2 regions of the Fictibacillus sp. KU28468 genome follow, and region 2 is predicted to be linked to the other one. Evidence: riboswitches for the same ligand, from Rfam matches in the RefSeq annotation. Region 2 holds a riboswitch; the other holds the start of a gene.
The links. A riboswitch is a leader RNA that binds a small molecule or an ion and turns the genes downstream of it on or off. The one in region 2 is predicted to bind S-adenosylmethionine.

Region 1 (5,807 bases), 2.2 Mb from region 2:
CTTCGATTGAAGAGATGTCAGCCTATACGGCTTCACTCGATGAACTTGCGAAAGAAATGGAAGAACTCACTCATACCTTTACTATGTAGTGAAAAAGGGGCTGTCCAAGAAGTCTGTAAGCTGTTGATTTCCGTTCCAGGCTGCTCGCTTTTACCGGCGTAAACGCCTACTTTCGCAGGGCGTGCGGTGAGCCTTACCGGCGTGAACGCCTACTTTTTGGTGCAAGCACCAGCGGGAGTCTCACCTGTCACGCTAGTCCCGCAGGACAAGGAAGGCTCCGGCAGCTTTTTATCGCACGAAGAAAATGTGAAGTTCATTTTCGAGGAGTCTCGCACCTTCCACTTCAATCAACTTTTCATTGAAGATTTTCAAGCAAAAAGGAGCTGCTGAAGGTCAATTTTTGACTTTCAGGACAGCCCCTTTTTATGATTAGCTGATGATCGCGGATGTCCCTACTAATGATTCCGGAGTTCTTCCGAGTGCCAGAAGGCTGATCTTGGCATAGCCGGCATTGGGGCAGCTGGAGATGGTTTTTCGCAGTGCCTCGATGTCTTTATCTGATAAAAGTTTTTCAATCTCACCTTTATAGAGGCGGATGACGGACCCTTGAACAAACTCAGGGGAATAGCGTCTGCAATCTTCATTCATAATAAGACAGCCCATGTATTGATATTTAAACTGAAGTGCACGAGTCAGATTGATGATGTGCACCCATTTTTCATAAAGAGAAGGGTACGTGCGTTCAAGGTTTTCTAAGGACTCTTTTGCTTCTTTCAATTCGCTGTGGCTGCACATCGTAATCATACTAATGCACCTTCCTGCTGCCAAGGTTTTCTTAGTGTAATAACCTCAGCCAACTCCTTGCTTCGTGCTCTGCGGATCTTGCGCATTTCTGCACGGTCTTTCGCAGTATCAAAAAGGAATTTTTCTTCTTCTGTTTCAGGGATGACTGCCGGTACTTCAACCGGACGTTTGTCTTCACCTAAAGCAACGAAGGTTAAAAAGGCTGTAGCTGCGATTCTTCGTTCCCCAGTGATAATATCTTCAGCGATAACTTTACAGAAAATCTCCATAGAGCTTTTTCCTGTATAGGATACGAAAGACTCAATGCATACTGAATCGGTCTGGTGAATCGGATGCAAGAAATCAATTGAATCGGTTGATGCGGTTACACATGTTTTTACACGTGCATGACGTCGCGCCGATAATGAGGCGGCACTGTCGAGTTTTTTCATCAAAACTCCGCCAAACAATGTGTTGTAGTTATTCAAGTCACAAGATAAGACCTGATCTGTATTTATAATGCGGCTTTCGCTCGTTTTTTTAGCTTCCAAAACAATCTCCCTTTCTCGTCGTTACATCTTTTTATATTGGGACGCATTATCGTTTTTGCGTTTCCCTCTTACAGTTTCCTAGTGTACGCCTCCAAGAAAAGGAAGTAAAATTGTTATTTTTCATCATTTACATAGACGAAATCTATGTAAATGCTTTCAGATATACAGAAAAGGCATAGATGATTAAATGCAAAAGGCGGCTCTCCAAAGAGAACCGCCCCATTATTTACTCTTCTGATAATTGTTCTTTTGCGTAGCTGAGCCACTCTTTCGCGGCAAAAGATAAATACTGATCTTTGTTCCAAATCAGGGCGAGATGCCAGCTGATGGAAGGATTGACGACTTTAATCGCACGCACTTCATCCGTCAGATGCCGGCAGATGCTCTCGGGCAGCAGGGAAACCCCTAATTTACACACGACCATCTCCTCGATAAAGGACCATTGTGAGCTTTCTGACGTAATGTGCGGACTGAAGCCAGCCTGATTGCAGGAGGAGATGATGCGGTCATGGAGGACGAAATCTTTGTTAAAAAGGATAAATGATTCCTCTCTTAGCTCAGCTAAATTTATTTCGTCCCGGACAGCAAGCGGATGGTCAGGATGGATGATGAGCCGCAAGTCCTCTTCCATAAAAGCAAAATACTGAAACATATCGGTGTTTGTCGGGAGCACGACAACCCCGATATCCAGTTGAAGGCTGGCCACTTCTTCTTCGATTTTTTTTGATCCGTCTTCCATAAGCTCGAAGGTAATGTGGGGATATCTGTCATGAAAACTGCCAATCAGTTTTGGAAAAAGGCGGGGATCAAAAATCGGAGGAAGCCCGATTCGAATATGCCCTTTTTTTAATCCGAGCAGGTTGTCCAGCTCCATCTCCAGGTTGTTGAATGCTTTATCGACCAGCTTGGCCTGGTCGAATATGGTCTGGCCGGCATCCGTAAGTGTCAGTCCTTTTCGTGAGCGGTCAAAAAGTACAACCCCAAGCTCATCCTCCAGATTCTTGATCATCTTGCTGATGGTGGGCTGGGTAATGAAAAGGGCATCAGCCGCCCGTGTAAAGCTGTTATATTTGGCTACTTCAATAAAATACTGTAATTGTTTAATATCCACGATTGCACCTGCTTGCCGATGAACGGCGTTATTTTTCTGTAGTTTATCACGATTGCGGGATAAAAACCAAAATAGGGCAAATATGCATATACTGTTTTATTGAAATTGGTAAAGGCAGGGATGGCAGATGTACAGACAGCGGCAGGTTGTGGATGTGAAAAGGGGAAATGTGACGGGCGACGTGTCAATCGATACGGTGTATCTTACCGCTGAAAAAACAGTGGACAGTCCATACTGGATGAACATTGCGGCCGTGGTTCAGGACGGCAGGACCAACCAGTATGTGCAAATCCCTCTTAAAGAAAACTCAGGGTACAATCCTACCCTCTTTCTCGGAGATTTTACAGGAGATAAGGTAGAAGACATCATGGTCGTTATGGATACGGGAGGCAGCGGCGGTATGATCAATGCCTATGTATTTGCCTTCAGAAACGGCCAGTTCAGACCTCTTTTTGACTCCGGCGTATTCAGTGACCGGTATAAGTACAGAGTGTTTTATCTGGAGCAATATGAAGCTCAGGTCAACAGCTATAACCTGAATCAAAAATTTATTATCGATTTAAGTACGAGGGACAAGGAATACTTGTCTGAGATTTACTACCCGAATGGAAGATTAAAGGCTCCCATACAAGGATTTGTCTCACCTTTAAGCGGTCTTTACCCGGTGGACTTTGGCCGAAATGGCGTGTATGAACTGTTGGCTTACCAAAACATCGCCGGCAGATATAACGCTGACCGCCTCGGATATGTCCAGACTACCCTGAAGTGGAATGGCAGTGAGTTTGGTGCGGAGATGCAGAACGTTGCGATCTTTGGCGGAGATATCCGTGGATAAGCCTGGTGGATTAACCTCTTGTTTTGGAGAGGTTTTTTATATGATAAAAAAACCATTGACTTTCCCCCATTTGCGGATTAAAGTAATAACTATATTTTCTAAAAATTAAATATTCATTCTCTTATCAAGAGTGGCAGAGGGACTGGCCCTATGACGCCCAGCAACCGTTCCGTAATGGAATTGGTGCTAATTCCAGCAAAACAGCATGTCTGTTTTGAGAGATAAGAGAGGACGAATCCGTTATACATAAGTGATGAAACCTCTCTTTTTCCAGAGAGGTTTTTTTATGTGCTGAAGGGCCTGTCCTCCCGCCGGCTTGAGAAGAGAGATATACAAAAAAGGGAGCTGGGGAAATGAAACGATTCATTAAAAGCGCGGCAATCTCCGCGGTGGCTTTATCACTTTTATTAACGGGCTGTTCATCCGAAAGCAATACCGCTTCATCAGCTGGCAAACATGAAAAGGTTTCGTTCGATAACGTACCGAAGCGGTTTGCCAAAGGGCAGGGAGCCCGAATCAAGGTTATCCGTAAAATCGGGGGTGATGATCATACAGCCCAATTTTTAGCAGGTGCTAAAGCGGAAGGAGAGGCACTTGGTTTTACCGTTGATACCTACACAGCAAACGGTGATACCGCCAAGTTCCATGATGCGATTGCCCAGGCGGCTGATGAGAATTACGACGGTTTTATCATCTCTCACGGTGATGATGCGGCTACCATAAACGATATTAAGAAGCTTCGGGAAAAAGGAAAGAACGTGGTGACGTTTGATTCCAATCCGAACCTCGCGAAAGTAGGCGGTGTCACACTTACGTCTCAGGACGATGAAGCCCTTGCCAAGCTGGCTCTCGATCAGCTCGTTAAAGAGAACAAAGGGAAGGCCAACATCGTTTATCTTTGGGTAGACGGGTTCCCGCCGATGGTGCGACGCAACGCCGTCTATAAAGAAACATTGAAGAATAACCCGGGAATCAAGGAAGTAGAACGCTTTGGCGTTGCTTCTGCAGATACGTCGGTCCAGACGCAAAATGCGGTGACGGCCATGCTGAACAAACATAAAAAAGGCGAGATTGATGCCATTTTTGCCACATGGGATGCCTTTGCGATCGGGGCTGCACGTGCGATTAAAGAAGCGGGACGCAACGAAATCAAAATTTACGGAATTGACGTCTCCAATGCAGACCTTCAAGAAATCCAGAAAAAAGAAAGTCCTTGGAAGTACACGGCTGCTGTTGATCCTAAGCTCATTGGGGCAGTGGATATGAGAATTCTTGCTAAAAAGCTTGCGGGTGAAAAAACACCTCAAAAATATGATTTGAAAGCTTCTCTCGTTTCACAAAAGGTTCTGCAAAAATCAAACGAGGGTGTGAACATGGTCAACCTGTCCAAAGAAATTAAAGGCTGGGGCCAGTCTGATGCGTTTGAGGAAGATTGGATGAAGACACTAAAGGATCACTACCAAAAGTAAACAACAGTCGGACATGAAGCTGAATGGGACTTGACCAGCCTATTAAGGGTCTATCTCATGCATCAGTACGTGATGGAAATCTTTAAGTAAATCAAAATCCAGCATTAAATGAAAACTTGCACTCTCTTTCTAGGCTTAAGAGAGTGTTTGCTTTGAGGGAAGGGGAGAAGCAGATGGCTCTGTTGGAGATGAAGGATATAAGTATTGAGTTTCCGGGTGTAAAAGCGTTGAATCGTGTGAGCTTTGCCAGTGAGACCAGCCGGGTTCATGCGCTGATCGGAGCGAATGGGGCTGGGAAATCGACCCTTATGAAAATTCTGTCGGGAGCCTACAATCATTACACGGGCGAGATTCATTTGGACGGAAAAAAAGCGGCCATCACTTCGCCGAGAGATGCCCTGGACGAAGGAATTCAAATCGTCCATCAAGAGGTTGACACCGCGCTGATCCCGTATTTAACCGTTGGTGAAAATATTCTGCTGCATGATCTGGTCAACGAGATGGGTAAAAAGCAGCTTGTAAGATGGAAACAGCTGCATAAGAAGGCATCGCAAATTTTGGAAGAGATGAACATCAACGTCTCTTCCAAAAAGCTGGTCAGTGAGCTTACACTTGCTCAAAAGCAGATGGTTCTCATCGCCCGAGCGGTTTCAGCACAGTGCCGTTTTCTAATTTTGGATGAACCGACTGCGCCGTTAAGCCATTCAGAAACAAACGAACTGTTCCGGATTGTCAGAAACCTGAAGTCTAAAAATGTAGGCATCATATTCATTTCTCACCGGCTGCCGGAAATCTTTGAAATCTGTGATGACATTACGGTGATGAGGAACGGTGAGTTAGTCATAAAAGAATTTATTTCGGAAACTTCAATCAACCGGATCATCGAGCAGATGCTCGGCAAGGCGCTGGATGAGCAGTTTCCTGCCTTGAACGGAAAAGTGGGAGAAACTGTTCTTGAGGTAAAAGGGCTTTCTGACGCCGAGAAGATCAAGGATTTGAACTTAACGGTCCGTGCTGGTGAGATTATCGGAATCGCGGGACTTGTAGGAGCAGGAAAA
Region 2 (5,807 bases):
TGGTCCCTGGATTACCTTTGCCTTGATGCTTTTTATTTTTTTCGGCTTTTTCCTGGTTTTCGTGCAATTTTTCTACAAAATCACTTGTGTTTTCCACTGATACACAGCCCCCTCTCATTATTTTCTTTGTTACTTTATCCATTTGGAAGTAAAATTACTCATACTTCCTGCTGGTCTATGGTAAAAAAGATAAGCCCTTTCACATTTATGCTAAGCTCCTTCATGAAAATTTGCCTTATAATGAACTAAAGTTAATTCCCAAAGTCAAACACCAGATCCCCACAAAAGCAGCGGATGAACTAAATCGGCTGATTGTACAGTTTGTTGAGAACTATACAGAATGAATAAAACTATTCAAATAAGGTCTTATTGCCAGCCATAAAAAAATGAGGAAAAAAGAGTGATTTTCTCTTTTTCCTCATTTTTTAGTCCGAAATTTTTATCTTTGTGTTGGGAATAATCTGCGAACCATCTCGCTGAATTGTTCAAAGAAACCTTTAACAGGTTTTCCGACCTGAACATCGTTCACGTACTTTTGAACACGATCCACAAAGTCAGGGTTAGTGGACACAAATACGTCTTTGATATCAGGATCTGTGCTTTTTACTCTGTCTGCTATTTTTTTCTCGGTTTCCTTTGTCAGCTTGCCGTTTGTTCCATCTTCCAAAACAGCTGCCACATAGGCATTATTACCCGTAACGATGACGTTCGCCTGACGTACTTCCGGAAGCTGGACAACTTGATCAGCAGCCTCATCTGCAACATCCAGCCGGTCGTCTTGGTTATTATTGTCACCTGTATTTTCATCAGTACTGATATTCCTCATATTTCTGTTCTGATTATCCATTCCCTGCTTATTATCTCGGTTATTCATACAGGCTGTTAAAACAGCTACCATGAAAACGATCACCAAAAATTGAATAAGATTTCGTTTTTTATTCATATGTTCTCTCCTTTCTTTTATCGTTATCTTTTGGAATCCCCCCCGGATTATGCATCAAAGGAGAATTTCTCCGATTATTATTCATTGGTAATAATCGACTTAATTTATTCAGTTTGTTTTAGACAAAATAATATGGTTCAGCAATGGACAAAAATCTAAAATGGGATGATGTTGATGAAAACAAATATGAATACCATTTTACCAATTATCGCTTCGGTAGGAGTGGGTATTGCTGCGTATCAAATGCTGAGTGGCAATGGAGGAAAAGTGAAAAACATGATGCCGCTTGCTTCAAATATGATGGGATTGGGAACTGATATGCAGGGACAGAATCAACAACAGCCCAATAATCAGTAATGCTTTATAAAGCGGAAAATTAGGAGGGGATAAATGATGAAGTCTAAACATGATACTCATGGTCGGATAAGAATTCTTGCCTCTGATCAGAAGCAAGAGGAACCAGAGAAAATAACCAGTAATGATACTTCAACTACTGGTTTAGTGAAAGATGGGACGATATCCAGTCTGAACGAAGATTAGTCGGATATAAATATAAACGGACGAAAAATCAGGTTTAAGACATTTTGCCTTTTCATAGGACAGCAACTCAGTGTTTCAGCAAACACTGAGTTGCTGTCCCTCTTTATAAACAAAACGATGAGGCATAATTCAAAAAAAAGAGCCACTTTTTATGGCTCGTGAGAAACATGGGCTCTTATGCCCCATTGCTCCATCGGCAATCAAAATCCGATGACCTTCTATTTTGCAAGTGCCTGGATCGTGCTTTGAGCTAATGCGAACTCGAAATCAGCAATCAGGTCTTCAGGGTCTTCAAGCCCTGCTGAAAAACGGAAAAGCGTATTGGTAATTCCTCTCTTCCTTCGTTCATGCTCTGGCATTGAAGCATGTGACATTTTTGCCGGATAAGACAATATGGACTCTACTGCTCCAAGGCTTACCGCTAATACCGGAATCTGAAGGTGCGAAGTGAACGGCCTTACCAGCTGTTCGCTTTCAAGCTCGAAGGAAAAGACAGCTCCAGGCCCTTCTGCTTGCCGGCGCTGCAATTGATAACCGGAATGCTCTTTCAGCCCCGGGTAATGTACCTTTTTAACAAGAGGATGATGATTTAGGTAATCAGCGAGTTTACCAGCTGCCTCTGAGGAATGGCGAAGCCGGACATACAACGTTTTCAAACCGCGCATGAGAAGCCAGGCATCCTGTACCCCTAACACGGCTCCGAAGGAATTCTGCAGAAAATAAAGGCGTTCTGCCAGCTCTCCATCCCTTACAACCGCAAGTCCTGCAACGACATCACTATGGCCGGCAAGAAACTTCGTAGCACTGTGAAGAACGATATCTGCACCAAGCTGCAAAGGCTGCTGAAGAGCCGGTGTTAAGAACGTATTATCCACAAACGTCAGTGCTCCTTGTTCTTTTGCAAGCTCGCTTACCGCCTGTATATCCGTTACTTTCAACAGTGGATTGGATGGTGTCTCGATGTAAAAAGCTTTTGTATTCGGACGAATGACTCTCTCAACTGCATCCAGATCAGTCATGTCTACAAAAGTATGGGTAATCCCCAGTCTTGTGAGCACTTGTGTTACCATTCGGAAAGTACCGCCATAAACATCTTCTGAAATCACAACATGATCACCCTGAGAAAGGAGCAGAAAAGCTGTCGATATAGCGGCCATTCCTGAAGAGAAAGCGAATCCCCGGCAGCCTCCCTCCAAGAGAGCGATCTGCTCCTCCAACGCTTCTCTTGTCGGGTTGGCTGACCGGCTGTAGTCATATTTTCCGAAACTGTCGAGATCCTCCTGATGAAACGTTGAAGAAAGGTGCATCGGTACACTGACCGCACCAGTTGTCGGATCGGTTTTATGCTTATGATGCAGCAATTTGGTTTGAAAATTATAACAGGAATAGTCACTCATGGGGGATTGCCTCCTTCTGAACAATTTGAAGTGCTTGCGATAAGTCATCTATAAGGTCATTTTCATCTTCAATTCCAACAGACAGCCGAAGGAGCCGGTTGCACACCCCTCGCTTGATGCGAATGTCATCCGGAATATCGGCATGGGTCTGAGTGGCCGGATAGGTGACGAAGCTTTCGACTCCGCCCAAGCTTTCCGCAAATGTGATCAGTGAAACAGCCTTCAGAAAGCCAGGCACCCACTCTTCTTTACGAAGGCGAAAGGAGATCATTCCTCCTCTTCCCGGGTAAAGCACATCCGCAACGGCTTCATGTTCTTGGAGAAAACCGACGACCGCCTTTGCGTTTTCTTCATGCTTTTTCATCCTTAATGCCAAGGTTTTCATGCCTCTCATCAACAGCCAGGCGTCAAAAGGGCTTAAAACGGCACCCGTAGCATTATGATGATAGGACATTTCTTCACATAATTTTTCTCCTTTTGCAGCAACGAGTCCTGCGAGTACATCGTTGTGTCCCCCAAGATATTTTGTCGCACTATGGATGACGATATCTGCCCCAAGTTCAATCGGCTTTTGAAGCAAAGGCGTGTAGAATGTATTGTCTACAATCACGAGGAGACCATGTTCCTTTCCAATAGAAGCAATCGCCTGGATATCACAAGTTTCCATTAAAGGATTTGTCGGGGTCTCCAGAAAAATCGCTTTGGTATTCGCAGTAATCGCCTGTTTAATTTCAAGAGGATTCGCCGTGTCTGTGTATTTACAGGACAGCCCCCATTTTTTATAGCCTTCTTCCAATAACCGATAAGTACCGCCGTATAAATCGCTGGATACGATCCATTCATCCCCTGATTGAAAAAGGGAGAGGATGGTAGCGATCGCGGCCATTCCCGAACTGCAAGCAAAGCCTTGGTCCGCTCCCTCCAGGTCCGCGATCGCCTGTTCAAGCAGCTGGCGTGTCGGATTGCCGGTGCGTATGTAATCATACCCGCTTGATTCTCCTATCCCGGTATGGCGATAAGCGGTTGAAAAATAAACGGGCGGATTAACTGATCCTGTCCGGTCTTCACTTCGGTTGCCGATCTGAGCAAGCTTTGTTTCCGTTTTATACATGGAGATCCTCCTAATAAATAAAATAAAAAAAGCCTTCTAAGAAGAAGACTTTTGAGAAATATCAATTGTCGTTCTTCTTATCTTTCAAGTTCATTAACGAACTTGATGGATTTAGCACCTTTTCAGCCATCCGCGGCTGAAGGTTGCTGAGGTATCATCGGGCCATTCCCTCTACCTCTCTTGATAAGAAAACAAATCACGTATCAAATTGTAATTTATACTTTACAATAATATTCTGAATGTTTCAATAGGTATTTCAAAAAATATTGGCTTTTTTAAAATTTCAATTAACCTTTATTACATTGGCGGCTGTATTGGTAAGGTGCTCGAAAGTTAAAACTCGGGACGTACTTTAGTAAAAGGGCTAACTCTTCTGATAAACGATGAGATACTTTTTTCTTTTTTTGTTTTTCTCAATCAGCACCTACCTTTATTACATTTTCACCTGATGATTTTAGTCCTGTATTTAAAGAGGTTTTCTGAAAACACTGGTTCCATTTACCATATTCGCAGGTAAATAGTCGGTTTACGCACAGAAATTAAGTAATTAAAAGCTTTTAACCTAAATCTTCTGAGTAAAATTGAAACGTTTTTATCAGTTTGAAAAAATGTTAGGCATGGTAATATTTATTAAAAACTACTAATTAAGGGAGTCTTACAGTTGATAGTTGAGACAGATAAATACTATATGCCTGGTAAAAATCGTGTCATCTTGCTGCCTGCCGTTTGGAGAGAGGAATTTAATATAACAGAAAATGACCTCCTCACTGTATGTAAAAAAGACGACTCGATCATCATCATTCAGGCCAATACCATAAACGAAGTAAAGGGAGCCAAATATATAAAGATTAATAAAAAAGGCGTGATAACCATTCCGAAATCTATAGATGAACAGCTGGATATTCGATTACATCAACTGTTCATTAATTCAAAATACTGTTCCTTTTTTATTGCACCTGTAAAATAGAAATGCCCGTTTGAATGAAAGGATGAAACATGCTATCTCCAAAGACATAAATTTGGTGATGGCATGTTGGCCTCTTATCTGCTTTATATGGTGCTGCCTTGGTTGGCAGGTGTATTTCTTTTAAATAAGAAATGTAAACTCGTGTTATTGGTCACCCCCTTCACTTTGGTCCTTGCATTCATTATTGATGGCTGGGAAACCCTTTATCATTACTGGAAAGCAGCTCCCTCGTCAAGAAACCTGTTACGTTCCAATAAAAATAGAGATACGCGTATCTCCATTTGCATTTTAATAGTTAATGAATCTGATCTATTCCGGCATTAACCTTGTGGAAACTCCAATGCGGTTCCATGCATTGTTGGTTACGATTCGCATGATGATTTCCGCTATTTGTTTTTCCTCAAAATGTTCAGCTACTTCCCTATATACTTCATCTGGAACATGGGAGACAGCTACGAGTGTGATCGATTCAGCAGCGCTGGCACTGCTCGTTCTTCAGGAGAAAAGAACGCAGGTTCAACATTGCCTCATAACCTCCTGGATTGACCTTTCCCATTAAAAATCTTGTTTCCATACTCAATTCCTCCTTAATTTGCAATCACTAATAAGACAATTAACTCCCTCTTTTTGTGACAAAAATTAAAGGGTAATTAAAATTTATTTATTCACCAAGAAGGGATTAGTGGAAATGGCTGTACAAAACAATATTGCCGGTTTCGTGACTTGGTTCCGTCAACATTGGGATATTTAATCAAAAAACAAGGCCAGTCCCTTTCGGAGCTGGCCTTGTTTCACTTTTACTTAATCTCTTTTATTATCAAATAAGCTGTTTACTGTATCTGTTGCTTT

Region 1: linked by a shared signal. The riboswitch ahead of OKX00_RS20420 (sugar ABC transporter substrate-binding protein) and the one ahead of OKX00_RS08615 (methionine biosynthesis PLP-dependent protein) in region 2 are both predicted to bind S-adenosylmethionine.

Annotation. Positions count from the first base shown of each region.
Region 1 is NZ_CP110666.1:3,871,571-3,877,377, reverse strand. It holds gene OKX00_RS20450 (methyl-accepting chemotaxis protein) at 1-89, shown strand, start outside; gene OKX00_RS20445 (hypothetical protein) at 187-390, shown strand; gene OKX00_RS20440 (hypothetical protein) at 430-804, opposite strand; gene OKX00_RS20435 (acyl-CoA thioesterase) at 801-1,334, opposite strand; gene cidR (cidABC operon transcriptional activator CidR) at 1,561-2,445, opposite strand; gene OKX00_RS20425 (hypothetical protein) at 2,573-3,280, shown strand; SAM riboswitch class I at 3,399-3,508, shown strand; gene OKX00_RS20420 (sugar ABC transporter substrate-binding protein) at 3,634-4,749, shown strand; gene OKX00_RS20415 (sugar ABC transporter ATP-binding protein) at 4,923-5,807, shown strand, end outside.
Region 2 is NZ_CP110666.1:1,678,462-1,684,268, reverse strand. It holds gene OKX00_RS08645 (DUF4023 domain-containing protein) at 1-97, opposite strand, end outside; partial or broken gene OKX00_RS08640 (alpha/beta hydrolase) at 168-344, shown strand; gene OKX00_RS08635 (YhcN/YlaJ family sporulation lipoprotein) at 440-943, opposite strand; gene OKX00_RS08630 (hypothetical protein) at 1,118-1,300, shown strand; gene OKX00_RS08625 (hypothetical protein) at 1,334-1,483, shown strand; gene metC (cystathionine beta-lyase) at 1,702-2,880, opposite strand; gene OKX00_RS08615 (methionine biosynthesis PLP-dependent protein) at 2,873-3,991, opposite strand; SAM riboswitch class I at 4,066-4,181, opposite strand; gene OKX00_RS08610 (AbrB/MazE/SpoVT family DNA-binding domain-containing protein) at 4,653-4,958, shown strand; gene OKX00_RS08605 (CsbD family protein) at 5,760-5,807, opposite strand, start outside.